Regions from separate parts of the Roseibium sp. MB-4 genome, predicted to be linked through region 2. Evidence: predicted binding sites of a transcription regulator. Region 2 holds the regulator's gene; the other holds the start of a gene.
What was found. Region 2 encodes LexA, which represses DNA repair genes until DNA is damaged. Its sites were predicted from a motif close to TGTTCNNNNTGTGTTCNG; they were not measured.

Region 1: the regulator LexA is predicted to act here: its motif matches at 10,302-10,319, upstream of ACVDG4_RS12840 (ATP-dependent helicase).

What each region holds. Positions count from the first base shown of each region.
Region 1 covers NZ_JBRKQB010000002.1:368,618-383,892, reverse strand. Annotated here, with positions in the region: gene ACVDG4_RS12870 (methyl-accepting chemotaxis protein) at 1-952, shown strand, start outside; gene ACVDG4_RS12865 (aminopeptidase P family protein) at 1,034-2,848, opposite strand; gene ACVDG4_RS12860 (hypothetical protein) at 3,100-3,303, shown strand; gene ACVDG4_RS12855 (50S ribosomal protein L11 methyltransferase) at 3,387-4,277, opposite strand; gene ACVDG4_RS12850 (tetratricopeptide repeat protein) at 4,462-5,040, shown strand; gene ACVDG4_RS12845 (autotransporter outer membrane beta-barrel domain-containing protein) at 5,092-6,882, opposite strand; gene ACVDG4_RS12840 (ATP-dependent helicase) at 7,819-10,272, opposite strand; gene ACVDG4_RS12835 (hypothetical protein) at 10,599-11,441, shown strand; gene ACVDG4_RS12830 (transporter substrate-binding domain-containing protein) at 11,550-12,680, shown strand; gene ACVDG4_RS12825 (hypothetical protein) at 12,722-13,093, opposite strand; gene ACVDG4_RS12820 (siderophore-interacting protein) at 13,155-13,952, opposite strand; gene ACVDG4_RS12815 (SGNH/GDSL hydrolase family protein) at 14,250-15,236, shown strand.
Region 2 covers NZ_JBRKQB010000001.1:882,070-897,344, forward strand. Annotated here, with positions in the region: gene ACVDG4_RS04240 (glutamate synthase-related protein) at 1-711, opposite strand, end outside; gene bchE (magnesium-protoporphyrin IX monomethyl ester anaerobic oxidative cyclase) at 1,103-2,758, shown strand; gene bchJ (bacteriochlorophyll 4-vinyl reductase) at 2,760-3,353, shown strand; gene ACVDG4_RS04255 (DUF1194 domain-containing protein) at 3,385-4,137, opposite strand; gene lexA (transcriptional repressor LexA) at 4,447-5,160, shown strand; gene ACVDG4_RS04265 (ComEC/Rec2 family competence protein) at 5,230-7,722, opposite strand; gene gltX (glutamate--tRNA ligase) at 7,857-9,281, shown strand; gene gltA (citrate synthase) at 9,515-10,807, shown strand; gene ACVDG4_RS04280 (hypothetical protein) at 11,006-11,323, shown strand; gene ACVDG4_RS04285 (universal stress protein) at 11,371-12,354, opposite strand; gene ACVDG4_RS04290 (cation:proton antiporter) at 12,351-14,075, opposite strand; gene adhP (alcohol dehydrogenase AdhP) at 14,104-15,123, opposite strand.

The DNA.
Region 1 (15,275 bases), on a different contig from region 2:
TGCCCGATCTGCAGAAGTCTTCCGGGACAATCTGATAAAACAACGCACGCTTGAAGAAGAAGCGGAAAAGGGCCGTATTCAGCGGCGCAAACGGAACGCCCATCTGGAAGCTGCCATCAAACAGTTTGAAGATGAGGTCTCCGCGGTTCAGCAGCAACTGAAGAACGAAACGCACGAAGTCAGTCAATCTGCCGGCCAAATGGTTCAGATTGCAGGTCATGCTTCAGAAAGCGCGAGTGCTGCCAATGCAGCGACCGAAGAAGCGACGACCAACGTCCAGACTGTAGCGTCCGCTGCTGCCGAACTGTCCGCCTCCATCAGTGAGATTTCCCGCCAGGCCAATACGGCCATGGAAATCTCTGAAACGGCATCATCGACTGCGGTTTCGGCTGACAAAGATGTTTCCATTCTGGCGGAAACTGCTGACAAAATAGGTGAGGTTGTCGAGATCATCCGAGCCATCGCAGAACAGACCAATCTTTTGGCTTTGAACGCCACAATTGAGGCTGCGCGGGCAGGGGAGGCTGGCAAAGGCTTCGCCGTGGTTGCTGCAGAAGTGAAAGAACTGTCCACGCAGACGGCAAAGGCGACGGACGAGATTGCCAGCCAAATCACCGGCATTCAGGGCTCGACCCAAAAATCTGTTGCCGCCATCCGGTCCATTGTCGAGCAAATTGAGCAAGTGCAGTCGGTGACCAGCACCATTGCGGCATCCGTGGAAGAACAGAACATTGCGACAAGCGAGATCACGCAGAGCATTACACTGGCTTCAGATGGCGCATCGGCTGCAGCGTCCAACGTTGCCGGTGTGTCCGGCTCGATCGATCAGACCCGCGAGCAATCCCAGACGATGAGTCAATCTGCCGATCAACTCGGCAAGGTTGCCAACAGTCTTTCGGGGGCGGTCAGCCACTTCCTGGAGCAGGTGCGCAAAGAAGACGAGGCCGCATAACCCGTTCGCCTTTTTGGAGTTTAAGGAAAAACCGCCCGGACTGTGTCCGGGCGGTTTTTGTTTGTGATGGAAGGCTTTTGCTCAGAGCTCTTCGGTCGCCTGTTCCAGCCAGATCCTGTCTTTGGCGGCCAGCAATGGCCCGATTTCGGAGCGGACCCGCTGATGGTACCGGTTGAGCCAGGAGCGCTCGTCGCTCGTCAGCATTCCGGGAACGATCAACCGCCGGTCAAACGGGACAAGCGTGATCGTCTCAAACCCGAGCATTGGTCGCTCGCCGCCTGGAATGTCCCTCGGCGCGGTGACGATTTCGAGGTTCTCCAGACGAATGCCATATTCGCCCGCAGGATAGTAACCCGGTTCGTTGGACAGGATCATGCCCGGCTTCAGCGGCACATGGCCGGTCTTGGCGATGCGCTGCGGACCTTCGTGAACACCGAGGTACGTGCCGACGCCATGGCCGGTGCCGTGATCGAAATCGAGGCCGGCTTTCCAAAGATCAATGCGCGCAAGGGTATCCAGCTGGGCACCGGTCGTGCCTTCCGGAAACTTCGCGGTCGAGATGGCGATATGGCCCTTCAGCACGAGCGTGTAGTGCTTCTTCATCTCTTCGCTCACAGTGCCAACGGCGAGCGTCCGGGTGATGTCGGTGGTGCCGTCAATATATTGAGCACCGGAATCAATCAGGAAGGGCTTGTCTTGCGGGATCTTCAGATTGCTGGTGCGGCTGACCCGGTAGTGGCAGATCGCCCCGTTCGGTCCGGCCCCGGAAATCGTATCGAAGGAGATGTCCTTTAGCTCTCCCGTTGCCGCGCGGAACTCTTCCAGTTTTTCGGCGGCCCCTATCTCGTCCAGCTCGCCTTTAGCGACTTCTTCATCGAACCAGCAGAGGAAGGAGATGTAGGCCGCCGCATCGCGGACATGTGCTTTCCGGGCGCCGTTCAGCTCGACCTCGTTCTTGACAGCCTTTGGCAGGAGAACGGGATCAGAAGCCTCAACGAGCGTGCCACCGGCATCTGTGATGGCTTCGGCAATGCCGATCCCAGCAAGAGACGGATCGATGATGACCTTCTTCCCTTCCGTGCCGAGTGTTTTCAGCCCGCCTTGAAAATCGGCCGGCTCTGAAATCTCTGTCAGATCGGCGAGGGCATCGCGCACGGAGTTAGAGAGCTTTCGGCCATCGATATAAAGCGAGGGTTTGCCCTCTGCCGGAACGGTTGCAAATGACAGGGGCAGCGGTGTGTGCGTGACATCCGAGCCACGGATGTTGAACAGCCAGGCAATGGAATCCGGCTGAGTCAGGACACAGGCATCGGCTTTCTTGTCCTGAATGGCTTTCTGGATCTCAGCGATCTTGTCTTCCGACCCACGGCCTGCAAGTTCTGTCGGATAAAGCATGACCTGACCGACCGGCGGCTCTGGGCGATCCGCCCAAACCGCATCAACCGGATTGTCTTGCAAGGTGACCAGTTCAGCCCCGGCCTCTTTACAGATCTCCCGCAACCGCCGGACTTCCCGCACGGTGTGCAGCATGGCGTCGATACCGAGTTTTTGGCCCGGCTTGAGGCGTGCGGCGAGCCACTCCGTCACCGGTTCGGTGATCAGATGCTGGGCCGGAAACACGTCCATGTCGACCTGTTCGCGCACCTGGATGGTGTAGCGGCCATCGACGAAAACGGCAGCATCTTCGCCCAGAACCGCGGCCATACCGGCGGATCCGGTAAAGCCCGTCAACCACTGCAAACGGCAGTCATGCGGCGGGACATATTCCCCCTGGTGCGCATCGGCACGGGGAATCAAGAAACCATCAAGGCCCAGACGCTTGAGTTCGGCTCTGAGAAGCGCTGCATGCGGCGCCCCGCAGGAAGGATCACTGAGATCGTCAAAATTCTGAAACATGGCGGCAAAACTAAAAGGGGTCCATGACGCAATCAAGTCGGATAATTATTTCTTGAAAAGATTGGATATGGGAATTTTCGTTTCGAAAATGTGCAATGCACAAATCATTTCGCATATGCGAAATGCGCAGGGCTGGCATGCAGATCGCCCCCTACCTAAACCGCGCATCCACAATCATATTAACTGCCAACAAGCTAATAAAGACGTTTCTCCCTAGGGAAGCTCTTCAACTTCGAACGGGATTAAAGACAATGACCATCGCAACGACTACATCCACACGCGCTTCTGGCGGCTTCATGCGCCGCGCTTTCGACCGGATGATCGAAGCCCGCTCCGTACAGGCCCGCCGTTATGTCAACGGCTACCTCCTGTCACTGGACGACGCGACCCTTTCTGCCCACGGTTACGATCGTGAGCAGCTGGAACGCGAAGGCTCTGCGACCAGCGCGTTCTAGGCCGCTGAAAGAACAACTGTGCACGATAAAAGACCCCGCTGGAACAACCGGCGGGGTCTTTTCGTTTCCCCTAGGAAATAGCCTTACGCGTGTTTGCGGCCGCGGACCAGCGTGAGCGTGAGCCAGCCGTCCTTTTCCCGGCGGCGGTCCAGGACAAATCCCTGGCATCCATAGGCAAACAGGATCCGCGGTCCATCCTCGATCCGCAGACCGGACAGGACCAGCGTGGACGTTGGTGTCATCCGCGCGCAGATGGACTTCGACATCTTCATCAAGGGCCGGGCCAGAATATTGGCAATGACCAGATCGAACGGGCCATAGAGGTTGAAGCGCCGGTCTTCCACGCCATTGGCGGTGAAACCGGTCACAAGATGACGGGCACCGTTCAGCCGCGCGTTTTCCAAGGCAGTCTGCGTTGCAATCGGATCAATATCGGTTGCCAACACCTGCTGGCGGGCTTTCAAGGCTGCGGCAATTGCCAAAACACCTGTTCCCGTTCCAAGATCCAGAATGCTGTCATACTCGCGCATGGACAACAGCCGGTCGATCTCTTCCAGGCATCCGGCAGTTGTTCCGTGGTGGCCGGTTCCAAAGGCGAGAGCTGCCTCGATTTCAAGGCCAATCGCGCCGCCCGGCACCTTGTCGCGGTCGTGACTGCCGTGGACGAGAAAGCGCCCGGCGCGAACCGGTTTCAAACCTTCCAGGCTTTTTTCCACCCAGTTGATATCCGGCAGTTCTTCGGCTTCCAGCGGTGCGGCGAATGCATCGGCGCCGACCCGGTCGCGCACCAGTGCGGCTGCGTCTTCCGGCTCCATGCCGAAGAGCAGAATTTCGGCCGACCAGACTTTCCCGTCTTTTGAGTCTTCGTAGATCGTGACTGGATTGCCCTCGTCTTCAAAGGCCCGTTCCAGGATTTCGGAGATCCGTTTGGCTTCGAGTTCTTCCGCCGTGATCTTGACCCGGATGGTTTTCATGAAAGGCACGCCTTCGGTTGAGGTGTCGGTTGGCTTGGTGGCTTGGCTCAGCGGTATAGCCGGAGCGAAAAACCCCTGCCAGTCTCTTTTTTGTTTTCACGATAAAACCCGCTGGATCTGGCGAAACAGTCCGTCTGCCATAGGTTTTTACTAAAGTGCCCGACGGTACCAAGGGAGATCCACCATGCAGGCAAGCGCAATCCTTCAGTCCCGCCGTATCTTGCCGACAGCCGCATTGCTGCTTTGTCTTGTCTTTTTTGGCATAGCGAGGCCGGTACAGGCGGGTAATCTCCCGGATCAACGGCTGTTCGATGCATTGCTTTCCTCGAATAGCGAAATGGAGGCCCGAATAGTGGAAGCGGAAATCTGGGAGAGCTGGATTGCGGCCGCCCCATCCGCAGATCTGGAGGCAAAGGTGCGCTCGGCAATGAGCAAACGGCGCGTTGCCGACTATGAAGGGGCACTTATGGAGTTGAACAGTGCCTTGGAGACGGCGCCCGATTATGCCGAGGCGTGGAACCAGCGGGCATTCATCCATTACCTCCAGGGCAAACCCGACCGCTCACTGGAAGATATCGAACGGGTGCTCGCACTCGAGCCCCGGCATTTCGGGGCGCTTTCCGGCAAGGGCCGGATCCTGATGGAGCAGGGCAGGGTCCGGCTCGGCCAGCAGGCCTTGCGGGAAGCGGTTGCCCTCCATCCCTTCATACCCGAACGCTTCCTGCTGATCAGGGAGCAAGAGGAAAAAGGAATTGATCTCTAAAGGTGAGCGCCGGAACCCGGTTGCGGCCAGAGGCCCGCAAAGTGCCTTCTTCTAAAACCGCCAGGAAAAGTGTGCGCCCGCGCCGATTTCTTCACCGTGTTCGTTGAGTGCGCCTGCAACACCCAATCGCCATGCACCCGCGCTGCCGACGGAGCCGACAAAGCCCAATCCGGCTGTTACGGAATGGGCGCCGCGGTTTTGGCCTGTTTGATTGAAAGTCCCGAACAAGTCGGACGTTACGGTGATATCGTGTGCTGAATCTGCTGACGCGCTCCAGTCATGATCATAGCGGGCAAATCCGACCAGCTTTGCGGTCCCGGTGTCCGTTTTCCAAACGTCTGCAGCCCAGTCGAACCCGAGACCGGTCAAAACGGCGTCCGCAGTCGCTGCATGGACGGTGTAGTTGAAGTCACCGCCTCCGGTTTCCCGAGCTTCGCCTTGCCAAATGTGCGCGTAGGAAGCTGCAGCAAACGGTGTCAATTTGAACTGGGGCGTTAGCGGCAGTTCATAGCCAGCCTTGGCGGCGACAAAGGCGGCATGGGAATCAAAATCGGATTCCGCGCGCCCACCGGTGAACAAGCCGACATTCGGGTTGTTCCGCTCGCCTTTGTTGGCGCTGTAAGAGTAACCACCGGAGGCCGCCAGCCGCCAGCTGTCGCGGTAGAGTGTTCCGTACAATCCGGCAAAGCCCGACTGGGCTGAGAACGATTGATCGACGGTGTCATGCTCGTCCATTTGTTGATAGCCGTAGCCTGCAAACGCCCCAACGCTTCCCTGATCACTTGCGAGCAGATCAGCACCGCCAATCACGCTTGCAATTGAATAATTGAAACTTCCAAGACCGTCTTTACCGTCCACGTTTCCTTTCAGCCCGGACGCATCCAGCCAGATGGCCCGTCCTTGAGCATCGCGAACCTGATTGGCCTTGTCGAGGACATCGTGGCTGCCGGAAATCCGGTTCATCACCGAAGTGGCAATGTGATCGAGATGTTCCAGGCCGACGGTCAGGTTGGAGGAATAGGGCTCAGCGTGAACCTCGTTGAAGGTGATCAGGTCGCCATTGGTCAGAGACAAATAGCCGTCACTCACCGTGTTGCCGCCAGCGAGGATTTGGTTTCCGCCACCGCTTCCGCCTGACACGCCATCGATGGGTGTTTCATTGTGCGTTGCTGATACGGCCGTCACCAAGGCAACCCATGGTGTCGTAACGGGCGGTGTGGTGGTTTGCGTCGGGACTGTTGATGTGGTCGTCGTCGTTGTGGGCGTGGTCGTGTTGGTCGTCGTGGTGGTTGTCGTCGTTGTTGTGACCGTTGGTGTCGTCGTGGTGGTGGTCGTAACTGTCGCCGTTGGTGTTGTCGTGGTCGTTGTCACCGGCGGGGGGATCACTTGCTTGCCACCGCCGGTCGACTGGATGGTCTTCACCTTGGTTGGCAAGAAAGTGGGTGTCGCCGAGTTGTCAGAAAACTTGACCTCAATCTGTGAGGTTTGTGTCGGCGGTCCCGCGAGGCTTGCACTCAGGTGTGCATTCAACGAATTGCCTTCGACCAGGGTAACACTGTCACTGTCAATCGATCCGGCGCGCGCGATGACAAAGGTGGAGTTGATGAAATCACTGATTTCGGTGGCGCCCGATCCTGAATATCCGCTGTCCTTTTCCAGTGTCGCGGTCAGGTTGTCCGCACCGGTCATATCGCCGGAAACGTCCAAAAGGTCCGCGTTTTGACTGGCTGTCGGGTCCAGTTCGGAGACAAGACTTGTCGCGCCCTGTAAAGACAGATTGCCATTGATAGAAAGCGTCCCGATGGAGTTGCCGGGGCTGAATTCTGAACCCCCAGCAGTCAAAAAAACCGTGTCACTCGCACCGGATTTGCCATTGATTGTTGCGTTGCCAGATAGAATACCATCGAGGCGGAATATGCGAGTATCTATCGTGGTGTTTTCCAGCTTTAGTTCTGATCCTGTCCCAACGGAGGTGAGCCCGGCATTCAATATCGCGCTGTTTTTGAGTGTTAATTTTGTCGGGGAGGCCAGCACTTGACTGTTAATGTTGAAGGTTCCGACCGCGAATAGGGATGGGTTGTTGATCGTGAATGAGTTGTAGGTGATTGGGGTTGAAGACGCGCTTGAAACATAAACTTCTTGGAACTGCGTATCACCATTTTCCTCAGTCAACGTTATGGCACGATTTTCTCCGATGGTTACGTCTATGAGATTAATCCGGGTCGCGCCGAGATCGTCGGTCGCGGGCGTTTGCAAAAGGCGTAAAAAGTTTGTTCCATTCGATGTCGCTGCCTCAATAGAGTTATCAGCGAATATAATAGCGTTAACTTTTGTGATCTGTTTCAGATCAAATATCTGGGGAGAATAGAAATTGTAAGAACCATCGGCGGGAACAGTGCCCGGTGTAACATATATTTCTGTACGTTTTTCAGTACAAACATTGCTTGTTGGTGAAAAACTGCTTGGATCTAGAGTGGCGTTTCCAGAAACTCGAACTGTTGCTGTGCCGAATACATCACAGTTGGCATGAGACTGTTCAGATGATGCGATGAATGCTGTGGTATGAACGACAACTGCAAGGACGGTGGTCCCTGAAAAACGGCGTAATAGGGCTGTCGTGTTGGAAAGGTGCATCATTTGTCTCCTGCCGTATCCGCGACGCAGAAACAAATTGCGGATCAGTCTAACTGTCCGGTCACACTAGCGGTTTTATGCTTAACCTAAGGTAAATTTCGTTGTCCTTAGTCTGATATTGATATAAATATCAATATCTTAAAATCAGTGCCGCTCGACGAAGCTGTCGATGACTTTTTTCTGACCGGCCTTTTCAAAATCGATGGTCAGCTTGTTGCCTTCGATCGACTTGATCGCACCATAGCCGAACTTGATGTGGAACACCCGTTCGCCGACGGAATATTCCGAGGGGGTATCGCTGACGGACTTGGCAACCAGTTCCCCTTCAATGGTGAGCGGACCCTGGCGTTTTTGCCGGGCAGATTGGTAGCCACGTCCGCCGCCGTCTGAAAACCCGTTCGAGGATTGGCGCGCGCGTTGAGCGCGTTGCCAGCCGGGCGTCGAATAGCTGCCGGTTTCAAAGGCATCCTGACGGTCGAAGCGCGACGGACCATAGCCGCCACCGCCATACCCGCCGTAGTTGGACGAGGCTTCCGCGATTTCAACGTGTTCAGTCGGCAGTTCATCAAGGAACCTTGATGGAATGCTCGATTGCCATTGGCCGTGAATGCGCCGGTTGGAGGCAAAGTAGAGCTTCGCCCGTTTCTTGGCTCGGGTGATGCCGACATAGGCGAGGCGGCGTTCCTCTTCCAGGCCTGCGCGGCCGCTTTCATCCAGCGCCCGCTGGTGCGGAAACAGCCCTTCTTCCCAGCCGGGCAGGAAGACCGTGTCGAACTCCAAGCCCTTTGCGGAGTGCAGCGTCATGATCGAGACGGCGTCCTGTGCATCTGCGCTGTCGCGGTCCATGACGAGGGAGATGTGTTCCAGGAACCCGGCCATGGATTCAAACTCTTCCATGGAGCGGATGAGTTCTTTCAGGTTGTCCAGACGGCCCGGGGCCTCGGCCGAGCGGTCCTGCCGCCACATTTCCGTGTAGCCACTTTCATCCAGAATGATCTCGGCGAGATCCGTGTGCTTCATGCTGTCGAGCTGGCGCCGCCAGCGTTCGAAATTGTCGAGCACGGTTTTCAGTGAATTGCGCGGCTTGGGTTTCAGCTCTTCGGAATCGATCAGCTGGCTGGCGGCCTGCATCAAGGGGATGCGCTCGGCCCGTGCCAGTTCATGCACAAGTTTAAGCGTGGCATCCCCAAGGCCGCGTTTCGGCGTGTTGACGATCCGCTCGAACGCCAGATCGTCCGCCGGCTGCATGACACAGCGGAAATACGCCATGGCATCGCGGATTTCCATGCGCTCATAAAAGCGCGGACCGCCAATGACACGGTAATTGAGGCCGAGCGTGACAAATCGATCCTCGAACTCGCGCATCTGGAAGGAGGCGCGGACCAGAACGGCCATCTCGTTGAGCGCGTGACCTTTGGTCTGCAGCGCCTCGATTTCATCACCAATCGTCCTGGCTTCTTCTTCTGAATCCCAGACGGAGGCAACGGACACGAGGTCATGATCCGGTTCGTGAAAGTCAGTGAAAAGCGTCTTGCCGAGCCGGCCTTCGTTGAAAGAGATGAGATGAGAGGCAGCGGCGAGAATGTGACTGGTGGAGCGGTAATTGCGCTCCAGCCGGATCACCTCCGCGCCCTTGAAATCGTGTTCAAAGCGCAGGATGTTGTCGACCTCCGCCCCGCGCCAGCCATAGATTGACTGATCGTCATCACCGACACAGCAGACATTCGGATTGCCCTGGGCCAGCAGACGCAGCCACAGATATTGGGCAATGTTGGTGTCCTGATACTCGTCCACCAGCATGTAGCGGAAGCGGCGCTGATAATCGGCAAGCACATCCGGGCGGGTCTTGAACAGCGTGATGACGTGGAGCAGGAGATCGCCAAAATCGGCGGCGTTCAGGATTGACAGGCGCTCTTGATACTCCTGATAGAGCTTGCGGCCCTTGCCGTTCGCGAAGGCGCGCGCTTCGCCTTCTGGCACCTGATCCGGTGTCAGGGCCCGGTTCTTCCAGCCGTCGAGCATGTTGGCAAAGGCGCGGGCGGTCCAGCGCTTGTCGTCGAGCCCTTCAGCCTGAATGATCTGCTTGATCAGGCGGATCTGATCGTCTGTGTCGAGAATCGAAAAGCCGGATTTCAAGCCCACCAGTTCGGCATGTTTTCGAAGGATTTTGACGCAGATGGAGTGGAATGTGCCGAGCCAGGCCATGCCCTCCACATTGCCACCGACAAACCCCGCAATGCGCTCCTTCATTTCGCGGGCGGCCTTGTTGGTGAAGGTCACGGCCAGAATTTCATGTGGACGTGCCAGGCCGGACGCCAGAATATGCGCGATCCGGGTGGTCAAAACCCGGGTCTTGCCGGTGCCGGCACCCGCGAGCACCAGGACAGGCCCCTCGGTCGTTTCCACGGCAAGGCGCTGTTCGGGATTGAGACCGGTCAGATAGTCGGGTGCCCGGCGGGCCGCCATGGCGCGTGCAGCAATGCCGCCACCAGAAGGCGGTGCAACAGATTGTGGTGCAACAGGGGGAGCTTCCGCTCGCGTCCCGATGGGTTGAAAAGGATCGTCAAAGGGATCGTCATACCCGTCCGGGTCGGTCATGGTTTATCGGTCCGGTTAAAAGCGCTTTGGAGAACAATATAGCAACAAATGCGGCGCTGGCGAGACGCGATAGGCGGATTTGGTGGGGATAGTTCTCGTGAACCCCGACAGTTTTCAGCCGTCCCGGCGCAGGCCGGGATGCAGTTGCCACAGATGCTGTTAATTGGGCAAGTGCAGAACTCAAATCTTGAGGTCAGGGATTTACTGGGCCCCAGCCTACGCTGGGGCGGCCACCAGACTTCAATGGATACTGCGCCACCATCGAGAGGAGTTTCATGGGTCTTTAACTCAAGGGTCGTCATAGTGGTCGGAATTGCAACTTATAAATGAATTTCCCGCAGCAAGACGGAATTTCAAAACTTGGGTGCCTTGGGGCGAAAATGCTCTCCACTTTCATGAAACACCTGGCGGTCTTTCTTATTTTTTGCGCGGCGGTCGTTGGCTATTTCTGGCTGAAGATTTCCGATCACTCGCCGCTCAACAGCTGCGAGCCAACGGATGTTGTTCGGATAAAATTGGATGGGCGCGAGTATCACATTCCGGTGGAGTGGCAGCCATCGATTTCCCAGCGGTTGAGCGACGGCGCTGATTTTCCGACCCGTTTTAGTTATCAGGATTTGCAAGGCAATAATACTGGGCAGGGCTGGTGGTTGTACTGCCAGGATTTTGCGAATGCAGTCGACGAATATCGGAATGTGAATTTTAAACCGGCTGACATAGAGAGAATAACGCCTCAGTTCTGGTCCAAACATCCAGAATACAAGTATTTGCAGGGGCTCACCTACATTGGCATTTTTGCAAGCCCGCAAGATCCGCTCACGGTATCGAAGCCAAATCTGACAAAAACCGGAACAGCGTTTGATAGCATGTACTGGCGATATAAGGCGCCTAATGGTCTCTCCTATTTCTTTTCTAGGAATTGGAGACATGAAGGCGCGGAGGTGATAGCGCGGGAACAAGTGTCAAGCGGGTATTCTGTTACAGCGGATGTTTCTACCGGCACAGAACTTCGAACAACTGTCTTAGTTCCTACTCAATCGAGCGCTCGCCACAATCGTTCTATCCCCCCACAAGACTGGCCAGCCATGCTGGCGGAAGTGACAGCTTTGATGCGGTCGTTTGAAGTAATCCCTAGCCCGGCGGTCCCGGCGCAGGCCGAGACCCAGTAGCCAAACTACTCGATTGCAAAGGCATCACACAGGCGTTTGCGACTGTTTTACCCTTTAGGTTGTAACGTCTGAACGCATTCGTTTTTGCGTCCTTGCCTTGGGGGAGCCATGCTGCTGAATTATCGTGTCTTTTTGCGTTCCGTGTTCCCGATCATAGCGCTGATCAGTGCAATGATACTGGTTGTATCGCCCGGTGCCGCGCAGGAGGCGGGGCAAGCACCGGAAGCGGCAAGCGGCGAAGCGCCGCTGAAGGTTGGCGTTCGGGTGAGCCCGCCTTTCGTGATGCAAACGGCTGATGGATATTCCGGCATGGCGATCGAGCTTTGGGAAGAGCTCGCAGCTGCTGCCGGCCTCGAGTATCAGTACGAGCCGTACCCCAATGTGCGGGCCTTGATCGACGCGACTGCGGAGGGGCAAAAAGATGCTGCGATCTCGAACCTGACCATCACAAAGGCGCGTTTGGAGAAAATGGATTTCACCCAGCCCTGGTTCGATTCAGGTCTGCGCATCATGGTCGGCTCTACCGGATCAACCAGCTTCTGGGAAGTGGTCAACGGGCTTCAGGAGGCGGGTTTCCTGAAGGCCTACGGCTGGCTCGCGTTTGTCATTGTGGTGGCTACGCTTCTCATGACCCTTTTTGACCGCCGGTTCGACAAGTCCTTCTCGCAGAAGTGGCCCGATGGTCTGGCGGACAGTTTTTATTCGGTAATGTCTGTCGTGACCTCCGGCAAGGCGCCATCGCGCAAGAACCTGTTTGGTTGGATCGGGCGTGTGTGGCAAGCGATCTGGCTGGTGTGCGGATTGGCGGTGATGGCGTTCATTACGTCTTCCGTTACAAGCGTCATGACCACCTTGTCTCTCAACAATCAGATCCAGAGTGTTGCCGACTTGCCGGGTAAGGTCGTCGGTGTGTTCGACGGCAGTGTAGGGGAAGACTATTCACGCGAGCAGGGATGGTCGGTGATTGCGTTTGATGGCCTCGATGAGGCTGTCGAAGCATTAAGCGACGGCGAAATTGACGCGTTTGTCGGCGATGCGCCGACATTGGAATACTACGATCACACCAATCCCAACGCGGATGTGGAGGTGGTTGGGCCGCTCTTTGATCCGAACAAATACGGGTTTGCCCTGTCGCTGCGCAGCCCTTACACCCGCACGATCAACATTGAGCTGCTCGCGGCCAAGGAAGCCGGAAAAGTGGAAGACCTGCGTGTGGAATATCTTGGGCCGCGGGAATAGCTGGTGCCGGATTCCAGCTTGGCTAAAGCAATGAGGTTGGACTAGGGGCTACGCGAGCTGCCCATTGTCGGCGTCTCGTAGTCCCGTCCATGGCGCTCCCAGTATTCAAGAGCGACCTCCCAGGATGGAATGTCGTCAGTGTGGAAGCCGCATGTCGTTCCAGTTGCGATTGATGGAAACGCCTTGATCGCCTTGCGGTGCGCTCCGCGATAAAGATAGCGTTTCATCGCCGTTTCACTCGTCCAGACGGTCAAGGTGTGGTGGACGCCGTGCACGGTCCGTGTGTCAGTCAAAACGTTGCCGTCCGCTGCTTTTGCCTGATTGAAGCTGGGGATCGCGTGCCGCCAGAAGCGCAGGGCATGAAACCAGGTCTTCAACCGCAAACCGGTCACTGACACGTAATAGCGGGCCATCGCAGCTCTCCGTCACCTGAAGAGACTACGCGCACGGCTTCCTGCCAGATCGAAAGGGGTGTCAGGCGGCTTCCGCCCGTTTCATTTTCTGATGCTCGTCTTCAACGAGGCCGATTTTCCAATAGCCGGAGATGTAGGTGTCTTTGCGCGGCACCTGCCGGGTGTTGTGCAGATAGTCCCGGATCGACCGGATGACCGAACTTTCTCCGGCAATGCAGGTTTGAAGAAGACCGTCCGGCCATGTCATCGACCTTATGAAGTCGAGCTGTGCGTTGGATGCCACATGCGGATCCTCATGGATCAACCAATGGATTTCGATGTTGCTTGGGACCACAATCTCCCGGATATCGTCTTTGGACGGCACTTCAAAAAGGGCAACGCCTTTCGCGTCCTGCGGCATCTGCTCCAGAACGGCTTCGGCAACCGGCATGGCGGAGAGGTCCGCTGCCACCAGATACCAATCAGCGTAGAATTCCTTGATCTTCTTCTGACTTGGCCCGAAGAAGCCGAGGAATGATCCGGGTTTGGCGGATTGGGCCCAGCGGGTTGCCGGTCCGTTGTCGCCATGGGCGACAAAATCGATGTCGAGTTCCAGACGGTCCGGCCGATAGGCCCGCACGGTATAGGTCCTGACCGGGTGGACCTTCTCATCTGGTGCGCCGGCGCCAAAATATGCTTCGAAGTCGTCCCGGCTTTCACCGTCACGCGGCAGCACCAGCTTGCAATTCGCCCCTTCTTGCCCCATTGGAAATCCTTCCAGTTCGGGTCCCGAAAAGGTCACACGGATCATGTGCGGGCTTAAGTACACGGCAGACTTGACGGTCAAAAAGCGGGGTTTGCGTTTCGGCAGGGCGGCCATGGGGAACCTTTAAATGCTGACTTCAATACTCAGCATTTAACATTGCCTGACCGGTTTTGAAAGGCGTCATTGTTTCGTGACAGGAAACAGCGTGTCAGACGGCATATGAAAAAGCCCGCCGAATTGGCGGGCTCAATAGTTTTCCTCAATAGCCAGGAATTACCGGATGAACGGTTCTTTCAAGTCTTCCGGCTTGGTGTCCTTCACAATATCCCAGTTGAGACTAGGCTATTTGACTAAGCGTAAGATGATTGCTACCACTAGTATATTATGCAAGTTTTTCTATGTGAGGTTGCTATGAATAATGATACTGAAATGGATCGTTTGCTCGAGAAGATTGACCACTACAAATTGGTAACTGTTCTTGAGGACAAGGATCACGATAACGGCGAAGAATTTACTTTAGAAGGAACGCGCTTTGCACGCGATGGTGCTGGCGGTTTCCAGATTGAGTCTGATTTCTACGCAGGCTCTAAAGACTCAGATGATAAGCTATTGAAACTGCAATCAGTTTTAGATTTTTACCGCAGAGCGAAGCAGCGGCGCTATCGTAGTCACATCCGGAATGGGTATTCTGGTTTGAAGTGCGTCGCTGAAGGCGACTCATGGTGCGAGTTGCCGCCACTTGGATATGCGTCTGACATAGTGCTGGAATTGTGGAAAGAATATGCCGTTCTTTCGCTTGCCAAGGCTGGTGATGCATGGTCGAACTTACTCCGGCAAGATGAATTGTTCTCAACAATTTCAGCTGAAAAATCTGACGTGGTGCTATTAAGCGTAGGTGGCAATAATGTCCTTGGTTCCATTGAGAAATATGTTCACCAATGGTCCCCCAATAGACCTGTTGATGATTATGTAAATGATGACTTCGAATACTTGCTAAATTTAGTTTACTACTACACGGACTTATGGGCATCAAAAATAGTTGGGATGGACTGTGAGATCATTATGCACGGCTATGGATACTGCGATCCGAGACCTGCGGGAAAAGGGGGATGGATAATCGGCGGTCCTCTCAGTCAAAAGCGGAACATAAACGATCAAACAATCTGGCGCGCCGTCGTTAAAGAGATGGTGGACCGGTTCAACAACCGCATCTTGAATTTAGCTGCGCAACCAAAGTTTAACGGCAAATTTCGGTTCATTGATCTTCGCAAGGTAATTGGAACTGGGAGTGACTGGTGGCAGGATGAAATTCACCCGACAAAGAAAGGTTTCGAACACATAGCAGTCAAATTTCGCCAAGAACTAAAGGAAATCGAAGCGTCTCGATTCGCAGCATAGCGCACCAGTGTGAGCCAAGCAGCGTAAATCGCCACGTAA
Region 2 (15,275 bases):
GGTTCCAACAAGCTCCGCCCCCCGCGCAAGCGCAATCTTCGCCGGTTCCGACAAGGCGCCGAAACTCATGTCCGAGACAAAAAGCGGGATCTTCAGGTGAAGCGGCTTTTGTGCATTCGGCCCGATGACAACGTCGGTCCCCACCGGATCATCATCAAGCAACGGAAAACGCTGGAGCTGCGCAGTCAGGATCTGGATTTCGTCCCAATCTGGCAGCTCAACACGCGGCACCCCCATCGCATCCACCACGCCGTGGTGACCGGTCTTGGAAAGACCGTGTTTGGCATACCCCTGAATGAGTTTGGTATAAGGCTCTTCCTCAGTCCCGTGGGACGTGTCAGCATAAAGACCGAGATAGTCATCGCGCTGGAACGGTTGCGGGTTGTCTTTGGCCCAGGCCGCGATCTCCTCCGCATCCACCCGCACTTCGTCGTCTTCGATCCAGCTGCTGAATTTCTTCAGGACTTCCGAGTTGTTGTACTCAGAAACGCCTGTATCAATGCGGTAGTCCCAGTAGTGAACGCCGCAAATAAGGTTATCTCCATCCACATAGCCGTCGGACATCAGCGCCCCGCGGTGAAGACATCGCCCGTACATCACCGACACCGTTTCATCAAAGCGAACAACCACCAGATCGACATCTTCCACGAGAGCATATTGCGGATCTCGATCTGGCAACTCGCTCCACTTGGCGACGGCGTGTGCTTTCATTTTGTCTTCCCCAGCTAGTGGCACAGCGTTTGTTCGACTGGGCCTTGGTATTTTCTGTTTGCTTCAAAACAGTCGCCAATTCATTGCGGACTGTCGTTCTTAAATCTCCTGTCTCCATGATCAGCATGTGCTGAAGGCGCGCTTTGAAAAATGGGCGTGCAATAGATGGTTTGCTTGCAGGATTAGGTCTGGAAAGCCCTGCAGTCTCAAATCATAAGCAGATGACAGTGCTGTGTGGCAATCGTGAAATACCGCAAGGGAAGATAATTGAGCTGCAAACGACGCCGCCGCTCAACTTGCCAAAAATACGCAATTCGCCCGATTGATCTGCGTCATTTTTCTGAGACGATGCATGTGTCAACTTTAATTGACACATATGAGAGGTGATCCCATGCGCATCCTGTTCGTTCATCCAAACTACCATTCTGGTGGCGCGGAAATCGCCGGGAGCTGGCCTCCGGCTTGGGTCGCCTACCTCTCGGGAAGTCTCAAAAAGGCAGGCTTTGACGACATCCATTTCGTCGATGCCATGACCAATGACTTATCTGACGCGGAAATTGCTTCAGAGATCCGCCGGATCTCACCGGATGTCATTGGCGTTACTTCCATCACCCCCTCAATTTACGCAGCCGAACGGATATTGGAAATTGCGCGGGATGAACATCCGCATGCGGTGCGGGTTCTCGGCGGTGTCCACGCCACCTTCATGTACAAGCAAGTCTTGAGCGAAGCGCCCTGGGTGGACGTCATTGTGCGCGGCGAAGGCGAGGAAATCGTCATTGAGCTGATGCGGGCAATCGACGAGGAACGGTGGCCGGAAGACCGCAGAACGATCAAGGGCATTGCTTTCAAGGAAGACAACCAAATCGTTGCGACCCATGCGGCCGCGACCGTGAAAGATCTCGACGCGATCGAGCCGGACTGGAACATTCTGGAATGGAACAAATACACCTATGTTCCGCTCGGTACCCGCGTCGCCATCCCGAACTTTGCCCGGGGATGTCCGTTCACTTGCTCCTTTTGTTCGCAGTGGAAATTCTGGCGCGATTACCGGGTGCGCGATCCCAAAAAGGTTGTCGATGAAATCGAAAAGCTGGTCACTGAGCACAATGTCGGCTTTTTCATCCTTGCTGACGAAGAGCCCACCATCAACCGCAAGAAGTTCGTTGAATTCTGCAACGAGCTGATCGCACGCGGGCTGCCGGACAAAATCAAGTGGGGCATCAACACCCGTGTGACCGACATCATGCGCGACAAGGACCTCTTGCCGCTCTACCGCGAGGCCGGCCTGGTTCACGTGAGCCTTGGAACGGAAGCGGCGGCGCAGCTCAAACTCGACCAGTTCAACAAAGAAACCAAGGTAAATGATAACAAGGAAGCCATCCGGCTTCTGCGGGAGGCCGACATCTTCGTGGAGGCGCAGTTCATTGTCGGGCTCGACAATGAAACCGAGGAAACCCTGGAAGAAACATATCGGATGGCGTGGGATTGGCAGCCCGACCTTGCCAACTGGGCCATGTATACGCCCTGGCCGTTCACACCGCTCTTCCAAGAAATCCGGGATCAGGTCGAGGTGTTCGACTTCTCAAAATACAACTTCGTGACACCGATCATGAAGCCAGAGGCCATGACACGCGGCGAACTTTTAAACGGTGTCATGAAGAACTATCGGCGCTTCTACATGCAAAAGGCGCTGTTCCATTACCCGTGGCGCGGTACAGGCTTTCGCCGGCGCTATCTGCTGGGCTGCCTGAAAGCCTTTCTGAAAGCCGGGTTTGCCCGCACGTTCTATGACCTTGGCAAGGCCGGGTACTGGGGCCCGCAGTCCAAAGACAAGGTGCATTTCGACTTCGATGAGAACCGCACCTTGGCAGAAGCCCAAGTGGCGGACTGGGAATCGGCGGCCGATCGTGCCGCCCGGGCAGCCGAACGGCGTGAAGCGTTGCGTCTGCAGGGCAAGGAGCGGGCGGCAGACCGCAAAAAAGCGTCAGCCGCGGCAGCGCTTGCTTGCGGTGGCAGCACGGAACAAATGGCGGAGAACGCCTGACATGGACCGGCAGAGCCTTCAGGCCGATGGCATGATCGGCCCGAATGCCTTGACCCAATTCCGCTCTCCCTTGGAAGAACAGGGCGGTCAGGACCTTTTCGAAACGCTCTTGCACGACGCCCGCATTGCGAGCCTTCCAGATATGAGCGGCCTGATCCCGGAAGGCCCCGTTGCACGGTTTCACAAGACCGTGCGGGCCACCCTGCCCGACCTTTCAACGGAGATATCTAGGGCTGCTGGTGTTGGAACGGCCGATTATGTCCTAAAACACCGAATCCCTGGTCTGGCGCAATCGCTTTTGAAAGCGCTTCCCGCAAGCGTCTCAAAACATCTCTTGGCAAACGCCATTTCAAAAAACGCCTGGACCTTTGCAGGCTCCGGACAGTTTGAAATCGCAAGACGCAGACCCCTGGTCTTTATCCTGAAGGACAATCCGCTAATCGCAGGGGAACACGCTGATCATCCAATTTGCCATTGGCATGTGGCTGTTTTCGAGAGGTTGTTCCAGGAACTGATCGGCCAGCTTGTCCGTGTCACAGAGACGGAATGCGGAGCTTGCGGGGCGGATGCCTGCCGGTTTGAGTTCAATATCTAAGATTATGTAGTCCCGGACTGGATCTACCCGATCAGTTCGCAGCTCCCGTGCCTTCAATCGCTGCAAACCTCACACGGGCATCCGGCGCAGACCGCTTGTCCGCGATTTCCAGAATGAGTTTCTTGCGCACAGCCGCTGCGAAGGTATCTGCACTGTCCGCGGTCACCACAAAGGATCCCGGACCACCGATGATCTCGGAAAAGAACCGGTCCTCCAGATTGTAAGACACCGGACGGCCGGAACAGTGCCGGCACAGGACCGCAAGACCATTGATGACGATGCCGGAATTCACCACAGCGTCTCTTGCCTCAGTGATGCTTGGCCCATTCCAATTGTTGGCGCTGTCCGCCGACAAATCGATCACCCGGCGCAACCCCTTGTATTCGTTGGTGTCGATCAGCTCCTTGCCCTTTAGAAGAGCTGCGCCAATCGCGTTGCGGCCAAAGGCCTGACGGGGCGGTGCCATCAAACGCTCTGCAAAGAGCTGCGCCGACTGCGGTCCGTCGATCACCATCCAGTCGACCACGACGTCCTGGGAAAACATGTCCGCCCATTCGACATAGGTCACGGCGATCTTGCCATACGCGTTGTCCGCAATTGCGTTCAGGACCTGTGGATCGGTGATCGCTTCGGCATAGCCCTGGCGCTGGAACCTGATTTCCGCGTCATCAATTGAACCAGTGGCATCTGCCAGAAGCACGAGTTCCAGATCAAGTTCCTCGGATGAGGCCGCAGAAACAAGCAAGCCCTGCAACAAAACAGCAACGATCACAATCATCCGCATGGTCTGCTTCCTCCGCAACAACTCAGAAGATAGCTAGAGCCTGTTAGCGGATCAGAAAGGCCGGCTCACAACATTTGTGCAGGTCCCAGTCTTGTTCTTTCCGCGAAAATCGGTTGTTCAACCGTACTGCGAATAAAACAATCTTTTTCTCAGCGCCTTAAAGCATCTGCAGGTTTCGATCTCAGAACCATCGGCAGAACAGTAAGAGAACGTTTACCCTTGCAGAACACAATGAGAACAGGTAGGATGTTCTCGATTTGTACTGAGCGATTCTCAGGCAAAACTAAACTCAGGGCGAGGAACCGCAGTATGCTGACGCGCAAGCAGTACGAACTGCTCATGTTCATTCACGAAAGACTGAAGGAAACGGGCGTTCCGCCGTCTTTCGACGAAATGAAAGATGCTCTGGATCTCCGCTCCAAATCCGGCATTCACCGACTGATCACCGCCCTGGAAGAGCGCGGTTTCATACGCCGGCTTCCCAACAGAGCCCGCGCCATGGAAGTGGTCCGCTTGCCAGATTCGATCGCGCCGGGCCTGGGTGCGCCGCGACCAAGAGGCAGTTTCTCACCAGAGGTGATTGAAGGATCACTCGGCAAACCGGCGCCGGCCCCTGCGCCCGCGCCAGAACCTGTCGCAGCATCGACGGAAATCCCGGTCATGGGACGGATTGCAGCCGGTGTTCCGATCGAAGCAATCCAGACCCACAGCCACTCCATCAGCGTCCCGCCAGAACTCCTTGGCAAGGGTGAACATTACGCTCTGGAAGTGCGCGGGGATTCAATGATTGAGGCCGGCATTTTGGACGGCGACACCGTCTTGATCCGCCGAACGGAAAGCGCGGACAGCGGCGACATCGTCGTGGCCCTTGTGGACGATGAGGAAGCGACGCTGAAACGGTTGCGCAAAAAAGGCGCGTCGATCGCGCTTGAGGCCGCTAACCCCGCCTACGAGACGCGTATTTTCGGACCGGGCCGTGTCCGTGTGCAAGGGAAACTTGTTTCTCTGTTTCGCCGGTACTGAAGCTCCGAGACCGGCAGGCATTTTCGAGAGTTTCCCGCCACTGCGGGTTTGTAGGTACTCTCATCTGTTTTAGCCAGCAGATGCTCGCAGACTTGCGCGTGTGACCGAGCCTTGCTTGTGCCACGGCCGCGGAGGCGTTGGCTTGGCGTATTTGACTGAATTTATTTGCGTTTGGCAAACAACAGCGCTGGGAGTTTTTGCCGCTGCGCGAGTGGTTTGCGGCGGCATTATTGGGGCTGGCGCAACATTCTTTCTTTGAACCGCAGCCTCTACTCTCTGCCCGTTTTCGATCATCTGGTCCTTTGTTGGAGTGCGTGTTCGACAGACCTGGCCCAACCAAATAGAAATGGCACCGCGCGCCACTCTGATGTCCTGGTCGAAAACGACTGCGGAGCATGCTTCCGGCGCGATCATATCGGTCACGATCATATCTGCCTTTTGACAGTCATAAAAAAGGGCATTCCGGGTCTTCGGTAGGGCGATGGTGACCGGAATCTGCTCCTCACCAACTTCTGCCCTTGCTGCGAATGTCTGGACCACACAGCCCGCAGGGTCGCAAGCGCGCTGATCGGATTTCATCTTGCGCGATTTAATCGCTTCTTCTGATACTCCTTCCGCTTCAAACCAAGTCTCTACAGCAAAAGAACTTCTGGCGCTGGATAACGCTAACTTGCCCTCGATATCCCGGGCAGCCAATTGAGCCCCTTTTGCCGGAATGTAAATATCTGGCGGACGCGATATTATCGCGAGAGCGATTCCGGCAGGTGCGAGACCCAAACCGATCATCCGGAAACGGCCCGGGGCGAGCAGCAAACCAAAGAAACCGGCCAATAAAACAGCGGCAGACAGGCCGGTTAGACTTCCCATTCGGCCAAAGTCAGGCGCAATCTGTTCTGTGAATTCCGCTATCTGGATCAGCGCCGCCAGACCGGCGCTCATGATCTTGAGCGGGATTGCCGCCAAACCGAACGGCATCAGGACCAATGCCACCACGCCCATTGGCATCACGATGATAGAAAAAACCGGCATGCCCAGCATGTTGCCGACCAGTCCGAAGGGCGCGATCCGGGAAAAGTGGTACGCACCGACAATTCCGGTTGCGATCCCGGCGACGAGGGCCGTCACGAACAAACCGGTGGCCCATTTTAGTGCGCCGGACAAGAACCAAGAGAGCCCGATTGTTGAAGAGACAAGAAACCTTCTTCTCTTTTGATGCGAACGCCAAAGATCATAAACGGCGACCAGTGCGATCACGGCCGCAAACGACATCTGAAAACCTGGATAAAACAGGCGCTCCGGCGCGAGTAGAAGCAAGAACAGGCCGGCGATTGCGACCGATCGCAGTGTCAAACCCCGGCGTCCGGTCATGATCCCCAAAAAGACCAGCGCGATCATAATGAAGGATCTTTGGGTGGCGACTGATGCCCCGGACAGCAGAAGATAAAAAACTGCCGCGACAAGGGCGAGAACGGCTGAAACCTTGTGGATCGGCCAGCGCAGCGCAAGGCCCGGGATAATTGCTAGGGCGCCAAGACATACAGCATAAGCACCGCCTGCAAAGAGCGCCATATGCAGGCCTGAAATTGCCAGAATGTGTGCCAGGCCCGCGGCCCGAAGGCTCTCTTCGGTCTTTTCATCAATACCGCTGCGATCGCCCACCAAGAGTGCAACCGCAAGGGCTGTTTCCGGGCCTTCCGGCAAAAGTGCTGAAATCCGCTCTGCCAAGCGCTGGCGGAGTTCATTCACCTTGCGAACGAGCAGAAGGACTTGAGACGCCGCAGGCCCTTGCACGATCTCTGGCGCGCCGTAACTGAAGCCGCTTGCACCTATGCCGTCAAAATAGGCGCGGAAGGAAAAGTCATATCCGCCGGGCACCACAGGACCCATAGGCGGAAACAACCGGGCCCGGACTTTGATCGAGTTGCCGGGTGCAATGCGCGCATCGGCCGGAATGCGCAGCCGGACCCGGTTTGCAAACCGCCCAACAGTATTTTCTCTGGCATCAACTTCTCTGACGCGGAGCACAAGCCGCTTGCCAGACCGGGTTTCCTGCACCTTCAAGACGTCACCGCGCAACAGAACAGTCATCGGCTCCGCCAGCCGGGGTGCGCCCACTGCAGCTGTTCGGAGTGTTGCAATGCTGAGCCCTGCAAAAAGGGCGAGCAAAAGGATCAAAATTCGCGGCAGACCGGTTCGGATAGCGTGGGAGCCAGCGAAACCACCTGATAAAACGAATAACACGCCAAGCACGAGCCAACTCGGCTCTTCAGGCAACAAGCTGTAGAAAAAAATACCGGCGCTGAAGGAAAATCCGGTCCACAAAAGACCCTGCTTTTGCCAAAACTGCTCCCAATCGTCCGCCGTTCCTGCCCAACCAGCGTGCTGATAAGTTGGCCGGTCTTTGTGTTCTCTCCGGGTTCTCAGAAACGCGATCCAGGGCGACCCCTCGGCGGGCTGGTGCCTGCTATCCGTGTTTGACGATATAACTGAAGGGTCACTGACAGGAGCACCGGGGACAGCCCGGTTGTCATCATCGGCTTCTGGTTTCGCCTCCCGTGCCACCCGCGCTCCTTATGCCGGGTTTGACGATCGCAGCAAAGCCTATTTTGCCACAGGCTTGCCTATGCTAAGACCGCGCCACTATCCGTCAGGCGCAGACCCGCGCCTCATTCTGACAGAGACTTTCAAAAAGCACCATGGCACAAGATATCGTCACGCGTTTCGCCCCATCCCCGACCGGATTTCTACATATTGGCGGCGCCCGCACCGCCCTCTTCAACTGGCTCTTCGCCAAGCATCACTGCGGCAAAATGCTGCTGCGCATCGAAGACACAGACCGGGCCCGCTCCACACAGGAAGCGGTCGATGCGCTGATGGATGGCCTTTCGTGGCTTGGTCTTGACTGGGACGGCGAACCGATCTCCCAGTTCTCCCGGGTCGACCGCCACAAGGAAGTTGTTGACCAGATGCTGGAAAACGGCACGGCTTATCGGTGTTACTCAACCCCGGAAGAGGTCGATGCCATGCGCGAAAAGGCCCGCGCAGAAGGACGCCCGCCGCGCTATGACGGCACCTGGCGCGACAAGGATGCGTCCGAAGCGCCCGAAGGCATTGATCCGGTCATCCGGCTGAAAGCTCCGCAAGATGGCGAAACGGTCGTGGACGACATGGTTCAAGGCCGTGTGGTGATCCCGAACAAGGATCTTGATGACTTTGTTCTCCTGCGCTCCGACGGCACGCCGACTTACATGCTGGCCGTCGTTGTCGACGATCACGACATGGGCATCACGCATATCATCCGCGGTGTCGACCATCTGACCAACGCCGCCCGCCAAACGCTGATTTTCAATGCCAACGGCTGGGACGTGCCGAAAATGGCGCATATCCCGCTAATCCACGGGCCGGACGGTGCCAAACTTTCCAAACGCCACGGCGCGACCGGAGCCGAGGCCTACCGGGCCCTTGGCTATCTGCCGCAAGCCATGCGCAATTATCTCGCGCGCCTCGGCTGGAGCCATGGTGATGAAGAGATCATGTCGCTTGAGGACATGATCAAATGGTTCGGCATGGATGCCGTTGGTCAGTCGGCAGCGCGCTTCGATTTCAAGAAGCTGGAAAATCTCAATGGCCATTACATGCGCGCCACCAACGACGCTGAGCTGCTGGAGCATTGGAAGGTCTATCTTACACATGCGGACGACGGGGCAGCTGTTTTGGAATGGATGTCGGACGCGGCCAATGCCCAAACGGCTCTGACCGCCCTTCCCGGCCTGAAGGAACGCGCAAAGACACTTGTCGAATTGACTGACAGCGCCTCCTACCTGTGGCGCCAGCGCCCGCTCGAGAATGACGAGAAGGCGATCAAGATCCTTACAGACGACGCCCGGGCGATTCTGGGCGATCTAAACGGCGTGCTTTCTGGCGTTGCTGACTGGCAAGCGGAACCGCTGGAGGCGGCTGTCAAAGCCTATGCGGAAGACAAGGATCTGAAACTCGGCAAAGTCGCCCAGCCACTGCGTGCAGCGCTCACCGGCCGGGGCACCTCCCCTGGCATTTATGACGTGCTGGTTGCACTCGGCCGCGACGAATCCCTCGCCCGGATTGCCGATCAGGCTGCCTGACGTAAGGGAGCACAAAGGACCGGCGCGTTTTGCTGCAGCGCGCCGGAACATTGGCAAACATCAACATGTCGGCCTTTGACCAAAGCGTTATACGCTGCTGCTTGCGGCAGTGCGGCAAATGGGCTAGGCAAGACGCGACCATTCCTCCAGCACAGTCTGGCCGCCTCATTTGGGTCTTGCATCCAAGGCCCGTGGCTCGGCAGTGCAAGGGTAACAAATAGGGGGTTTTCTGAATGGCCGACAACAACGCCAAGCTCAACGTCGGTGGCAACGACCACGATTTCGACGTCCTTGACGGATCCATCGGACCGTCGGTTGTGAACATCTCGTCCCTTTACAAGGACACGGGCATGTTCACCTACGACCCGGGCTTTACCTCAACCGCATCGTGCGAATCCAAAATCACCTACATCGATGGTGACGAAGGCACGCTGCTGTATCGCGGGTATCCGATCGAACAACTCGCCGACCATGGTGACTTCCTGGAATCCTGCTATCTGCTGCTGTATGGCGAACTGCCGACCAAGGCGCAGAAAGACGATTTCGTCACCCGTGTGACCTATCACACGATGATCCACGAACAGATGAACCGGTTCTATTCCGGTTTCCGCCGCGACGCCCACCCGATGGCGATCCTCTGCGGCACCGTTGGCGCCCTGTCAGCGTTCTATCATGACAGCACCGACATCTCCGATCCGCATCAGCGGATGGTGGCGTCCCTGCGCATGATCGCAAAACTGCCGACCATGGCTGCAATGGCCTATAAGTACCACGTCGGTCAGCCGTTCGTTTATCCGCGCAACGACCTGGGTTACGCAGCGAACTTCCTGCACATGTGCTTTGCCGTTCCGTGTGAAGAGTACAAGGTGAACCCGGTTCTGGCGCGCGCCATGGACCGTATCTTCATCCTGCACGCTGACCACGAGCAGAACGCTTCCACATCGACCGTGCGTCTTGCCGGATCCTCCGGTGCGAACCCGTTCGCATGTATTGCAGCTGGCATTGCCTGTCTCTGGGGCCCGGCACACGGCGGGGCAAACGAAGCAGCGCTCAACATGCTGTCCGAAATCGGTTCTGTTGACCGCATTCCGGAGTTTGTTGCCCGCGCGAAAGACAAGAACGATCCGTTCCGTCTCATGGGCTTCGGTCACCGGGTCTACAAGAACTACGATCCGCGCGCCAAGATCATGCAGAAAACCTGCCACGAGGTGCTCGGCGAACTCGGCATCAAGGACGACCCGCTCCTCGACATTGCGATGGAGTTGGAAAAAATCGCCCTCAACGATCCGTATTTCGTCGAGAAGAAGCTCTATCCGAACATCGACTTCTACTCCGGCATCACGCTGCGTGCGCTCGGTTTCCCGACTACCATGTTCACAGTGCTGTTCGCGCTTGCGCGGACCGTCGGCTGGATCGCCCAGTGGAAGGAAATGGTGGAAGATCCGTCTCAGCGTATCGGCCGCCCGCGTCAGCTCTACACAGGTGCTACCAAGCGCGACTACGTGCCGATCGATCAGCGCCGCTGATTGGTTGACGAACTGACCAGACAAAAGCCCCGGATCGCAGATCCGGGGCTTTTTTGTTTCTGGGGGGAAATGCCGCCTACCAGAAAATATCTGGTTCTCGCATCACCGGTCTCATCTACCTAAAAGCACTTACGCAGTCGCCACAGCTTGTGCGTGCAAGACCCGCGTGTTGTAATTTTCTGGGATGGAGGAGCATCAATGCATGACCAACGTCACAAGTCGAAAAGACTGCAATCGCCGCACGAAGACGTGCTGGTCAATGATCTGATCCCGCGCGTCGCCCAGGAGTTGCACAAACGCTTTGCAGCCAGGCTTTCCGAAAAACCGGAGACCTTGAGTAATTCCAAATCGCGATTTGAAGATGTACCGCGCCTCCGAAGTGATCGGGCACGCCGCCGCTTTCCGGTCCATACCCAGTTCACAAGCCCTTGCGACACCTGCGAACGGTATCAGCGTGCTCCGCTGCCGTTCAACTTGCATCACGGGACCGCCGCGCCGCCGACAGGCATTCGCTAGGCCTTCTACCGGCCAGCTTGAGACCCGGCGGCAACACTCTTTCGATGTCAGGGTGCCAGCAATGGGCTGACAAACCCTTCAGGTTTGACGGCAAGCACCGGACATTGAAGGCTATTGACGATGTTCTCAGCCGTGTTGCCAATGAAAACGCCGCTGAGCCCGGTCCGCGCGACAGTTCCCATAACCACGAGATCCGCGTTTTGAATGTTGCTCTGAATTTCTATCACGCGTTCCACTGCGCCGCGGGCAAGAAGTGGCTGTAAGACCACGTTCGAACTCGCCAATCTCTCACGCATGGTATTGAGCAACCGGTGCATCGCTTCTTCGCGGATTTTCAACGTCTCCTGCACATAGTCATTGGCTGCCTTGCGCGCATCCCCGGTGTCGGAAAAAGCCCAAACCATCCCCTCGCCTACCGCGTCCCAGGCATGAAGTATGATGATTTCTGACCCGGGTGCATGTGCAACACGCACCGCAGCTTCGACAACGCGCTGGTTCAGCATGTCCAGAGTGTCCGGTTCCGCCGCATCCCAGTTGTCCAAATCCACCGCCGCAATGATACGGCGCGGCGACGGCTCAGCGGTTCCGGACTGCAGCCAGACCGGACAAGGACATTTGCGCAAAAGATGCTGGTCGTTGCTTGCATGCAGGAAACCACTGACGCCGGTCAACGGCTCAGCTGCTTTCACCACAAAATCGCAGCCCGTTTCAGCAACATGCCTGATGATGTTCAGATAAGCTTTCCCGACAACAACTTGAGGTTCGATCGCTTGATCCGGCAGAACCCTTCTCAGGTTCTCTGTTGCAGACCTTTGCGCACGGGTCACCATCTCTTCAATGATCGCGTCTTTATCGCGTCCGGCCAACCGGGCGATAATTGCGATGTCCTGCGGTGGCTCCACGCAAGCGATCACCTCTAAGGCGGCCTCATACGCTTTTGCCAACTCGGCTGCACTCTTAAGTGCGATCTGCGTATCTGTGTCATCGATTACGGCGAGTACTTTTTTTGGACGCCCGAGCTCCCCAATCATACCGGCAGCTCCTTTTGACCTTCAGGATCCTGTAGACCGGGCAAAGAGGGAGCCGCACGCCCGGCTATCATGTTTGCTGCGGCATAAGCTGCGTCACGGTATGGCATCATGACGATATCAGCGTTTATCCTTGAGAGAGCCTCCGCAGTCACCTCGCGGTGTGCGGCAACCGCAACACGTCCCTCAAACCCAAGATCACGGGCAGCTTTCAGCAAAGCAAAGCGCGGGTCATCATGTGTCACACCGGTGTCGTGTTCCGGAACAGCCATCACGAGCCATTCCGCATTGCCAAGTGGAAGATGAGCAAGAAACTCCGGATCCGTGGCATCTCCAAACAACACGTCATAGCCAAGTGCCCGGGCATTTCTGACAGCACCTGGACTGAAATCCACCCCCAAGATCCGTTTGCCATCCTCTTTCAAAGCGCTGGCAATCCCGAGCCCGTACCGCCCCAGACCAAACAGGATGACGTCATAGGACTTTGCAGACACGCTGCTGCCTTCGGGTTCGGCGGCCGTGTTGCGCCGTTCGAAGACCCCAAGGAACGGTTCGAGCGCGGCATAGAGCTGATGCGAGAAGGTGATCATGTAGGTCGATGCTGCGATTGTGACCAACCCGACAAGTGTCACCAGCCCAAGCGCGCGTTCATCCACGTGGCCGATCGTCAGCCCCATCGCCATGAAGATCAGGGAAAACTCGCTGATTTGGGCAACGGTCAAGCCGGCAAGAAACCCGGTCCGCTTGCGGTATCCCATGGCCCCCATGATCGCTAAAACGATCAAAGGGTTGCCAATCAGAACGAACAAAGAGAGCACGATGGCAGGCCCTACACTCGCGCCGAGGACCGACAGGTCCAGCGATGCACCGAGCGCGATGAAAAAGAACAGCAACAAGAAGTCACGAAGGCTGGCAAGACGTGCAGAAATCGCCTCGCGAAAGGGAGTCGATGCCAGTGACACACCAGCCAGCAAACCGCCCAGCTCCTTGCCAAATCCAAGGTAATGGCCAACGGCTGCGAGCAATGCCGCCCAGCCAATGGCAAACGACACCAGCAGTTCCGGCGCCGTGGACAATTTTTCGACCAGCGGATTGGCTACAAAGCGGATGAAGAACGCAACGAACGCCAGCGTCGCCAATCCATAGCCGAAGACCCGCAAAACATCGGCAAAGGCGCTGTCGCTGCCGCTCGCACTGCCGACACCAATCGCCGAAAGCGTGATCATGGCGACGACGACAACGACATCCTGAACGATCAGGAAACCAAGGGCGATCCGGCCGTGCAGCGCGTCGATCTCACGCTTGTCCGACAAGAGCTTCACAATGATGATCGTTGACGAAAAGGTCAACGCGATGGCGACATAGATCGCGGTGGTTGGTGTCATGCCAAGCGCAAGCGCGATCAGGAAGCCGAAGACGGTCGTGAACAGGACCTGCCCCAGTCCGGTCACCAGTGCGACCGGACCGAGAGTTCGGACAAGATTGTAGTCCAGTTTCAGTCCGACGAGAAACAAGAGGACCGCAATTCCAAGCTCCGCCAGCAGATCGATCTGGGCGTCTGACTGCGCAATTCCAAGGACCGAGGGACCGGCGAGGATGCCAACGGCGATAAAGCTGACGATCAGGGGCTGTCGCAGCAACAGCCCTACAAAACCGACACTTGCTGCAAGAACGAGCAGAGCTGCGATCTCGTAAAAGATATAGCCCTCAATCGCCGCTGCCATGATTGAAATCCTCTCTGTTTGCCGCCGGTTACAACGTCATCACAATGCGGCCATCGATTTTGCCCTGCTCCATCCGGCCAAAGATGTCGTTGATGTTGTCGAGTGACTCTGTGGCGTAATGCGAAGCAACCTTTCCCTCTGCGGCAAATGCCAGGCTCTCAGCGAGGTCCGCCCGTGTTCCGACGATCGAGCCCCGGATTGTTTTCCGGTTGAGAACAACGTCAAAGATGTTGAGCGGGAAATCGCCGGGCGGCAGACCGACAAGGCTCATGGTCCCGCCGGGAGCCAGCATGCCGACCGCCTGAGCAAAAGCTGAATTCGAGACGGCCGTTACCAAAACGCCGTCTGCGCCGCCCAATCGGGTCAGCTCAGCCACTGGGTCTTGCGTCTTGGCATTGATCGTGACTTCGGCGCCCAAATCGGACGCAAGCCTCAGCTTGTCATCAGCAACGTCCACGGCAATGACATGCAGACCCATTGCCTTGGCATACTGCACCGCGAGGTGCCCCAATCCACCGACACCGGATATGACGACACTTTTTCCCGGGCGGAGGTCACATTCCTTCAGGCCTTTATAGACCGTGACGCCAGCACACAGGATCGGCGCGGCCGGCGCGAAGTCGACCCCGTCCGGAATATGCCCGACATAGACCGGATCAGCCTCGACATATTCGGCGAACCCGCCATTGACTGTGTATCCGGTGTATTGCGGATCGGTCCGGCAAAGGGTTTCCCATCCGGTTATGCATGAGTTGCAGTGGCCGCAAGCACGATGAAGCCAGGGCACCCCAACACGGTCACCCTCCTTCACAGACGTCACACCGCGTCCGACCTCGGCAACGTAGCCCACACCCTCATGGCCCGGAATGAAGGGCGGTTCAGGCTTGACGGGCCAATCGCCTTTGGCAGCATGGAGATCGGTATGGCACACACCGCTGGCTTCGATCTTGACCACGATGTGGCCTTCTCGAGCGCCTGGTTTTTCGACCTCTCTGATTTCCAGTGGCTTGCCAAATCCCGTGACCACTGCAGCTTTCATTTTGGGCATTGCTTGTCCTCGTGATTTTGAGTGGAAGTTTTTGCGTGCCTTCGGTGCACAAGCTCTCAAATGCGTGTGCCTTCGGTTCGCGCGTTTTGTTCGTTCGTATGACTGTTTGCGCCAATTAATCAGCGGGCAATTTTCGGCGTTCGCCGATTAAA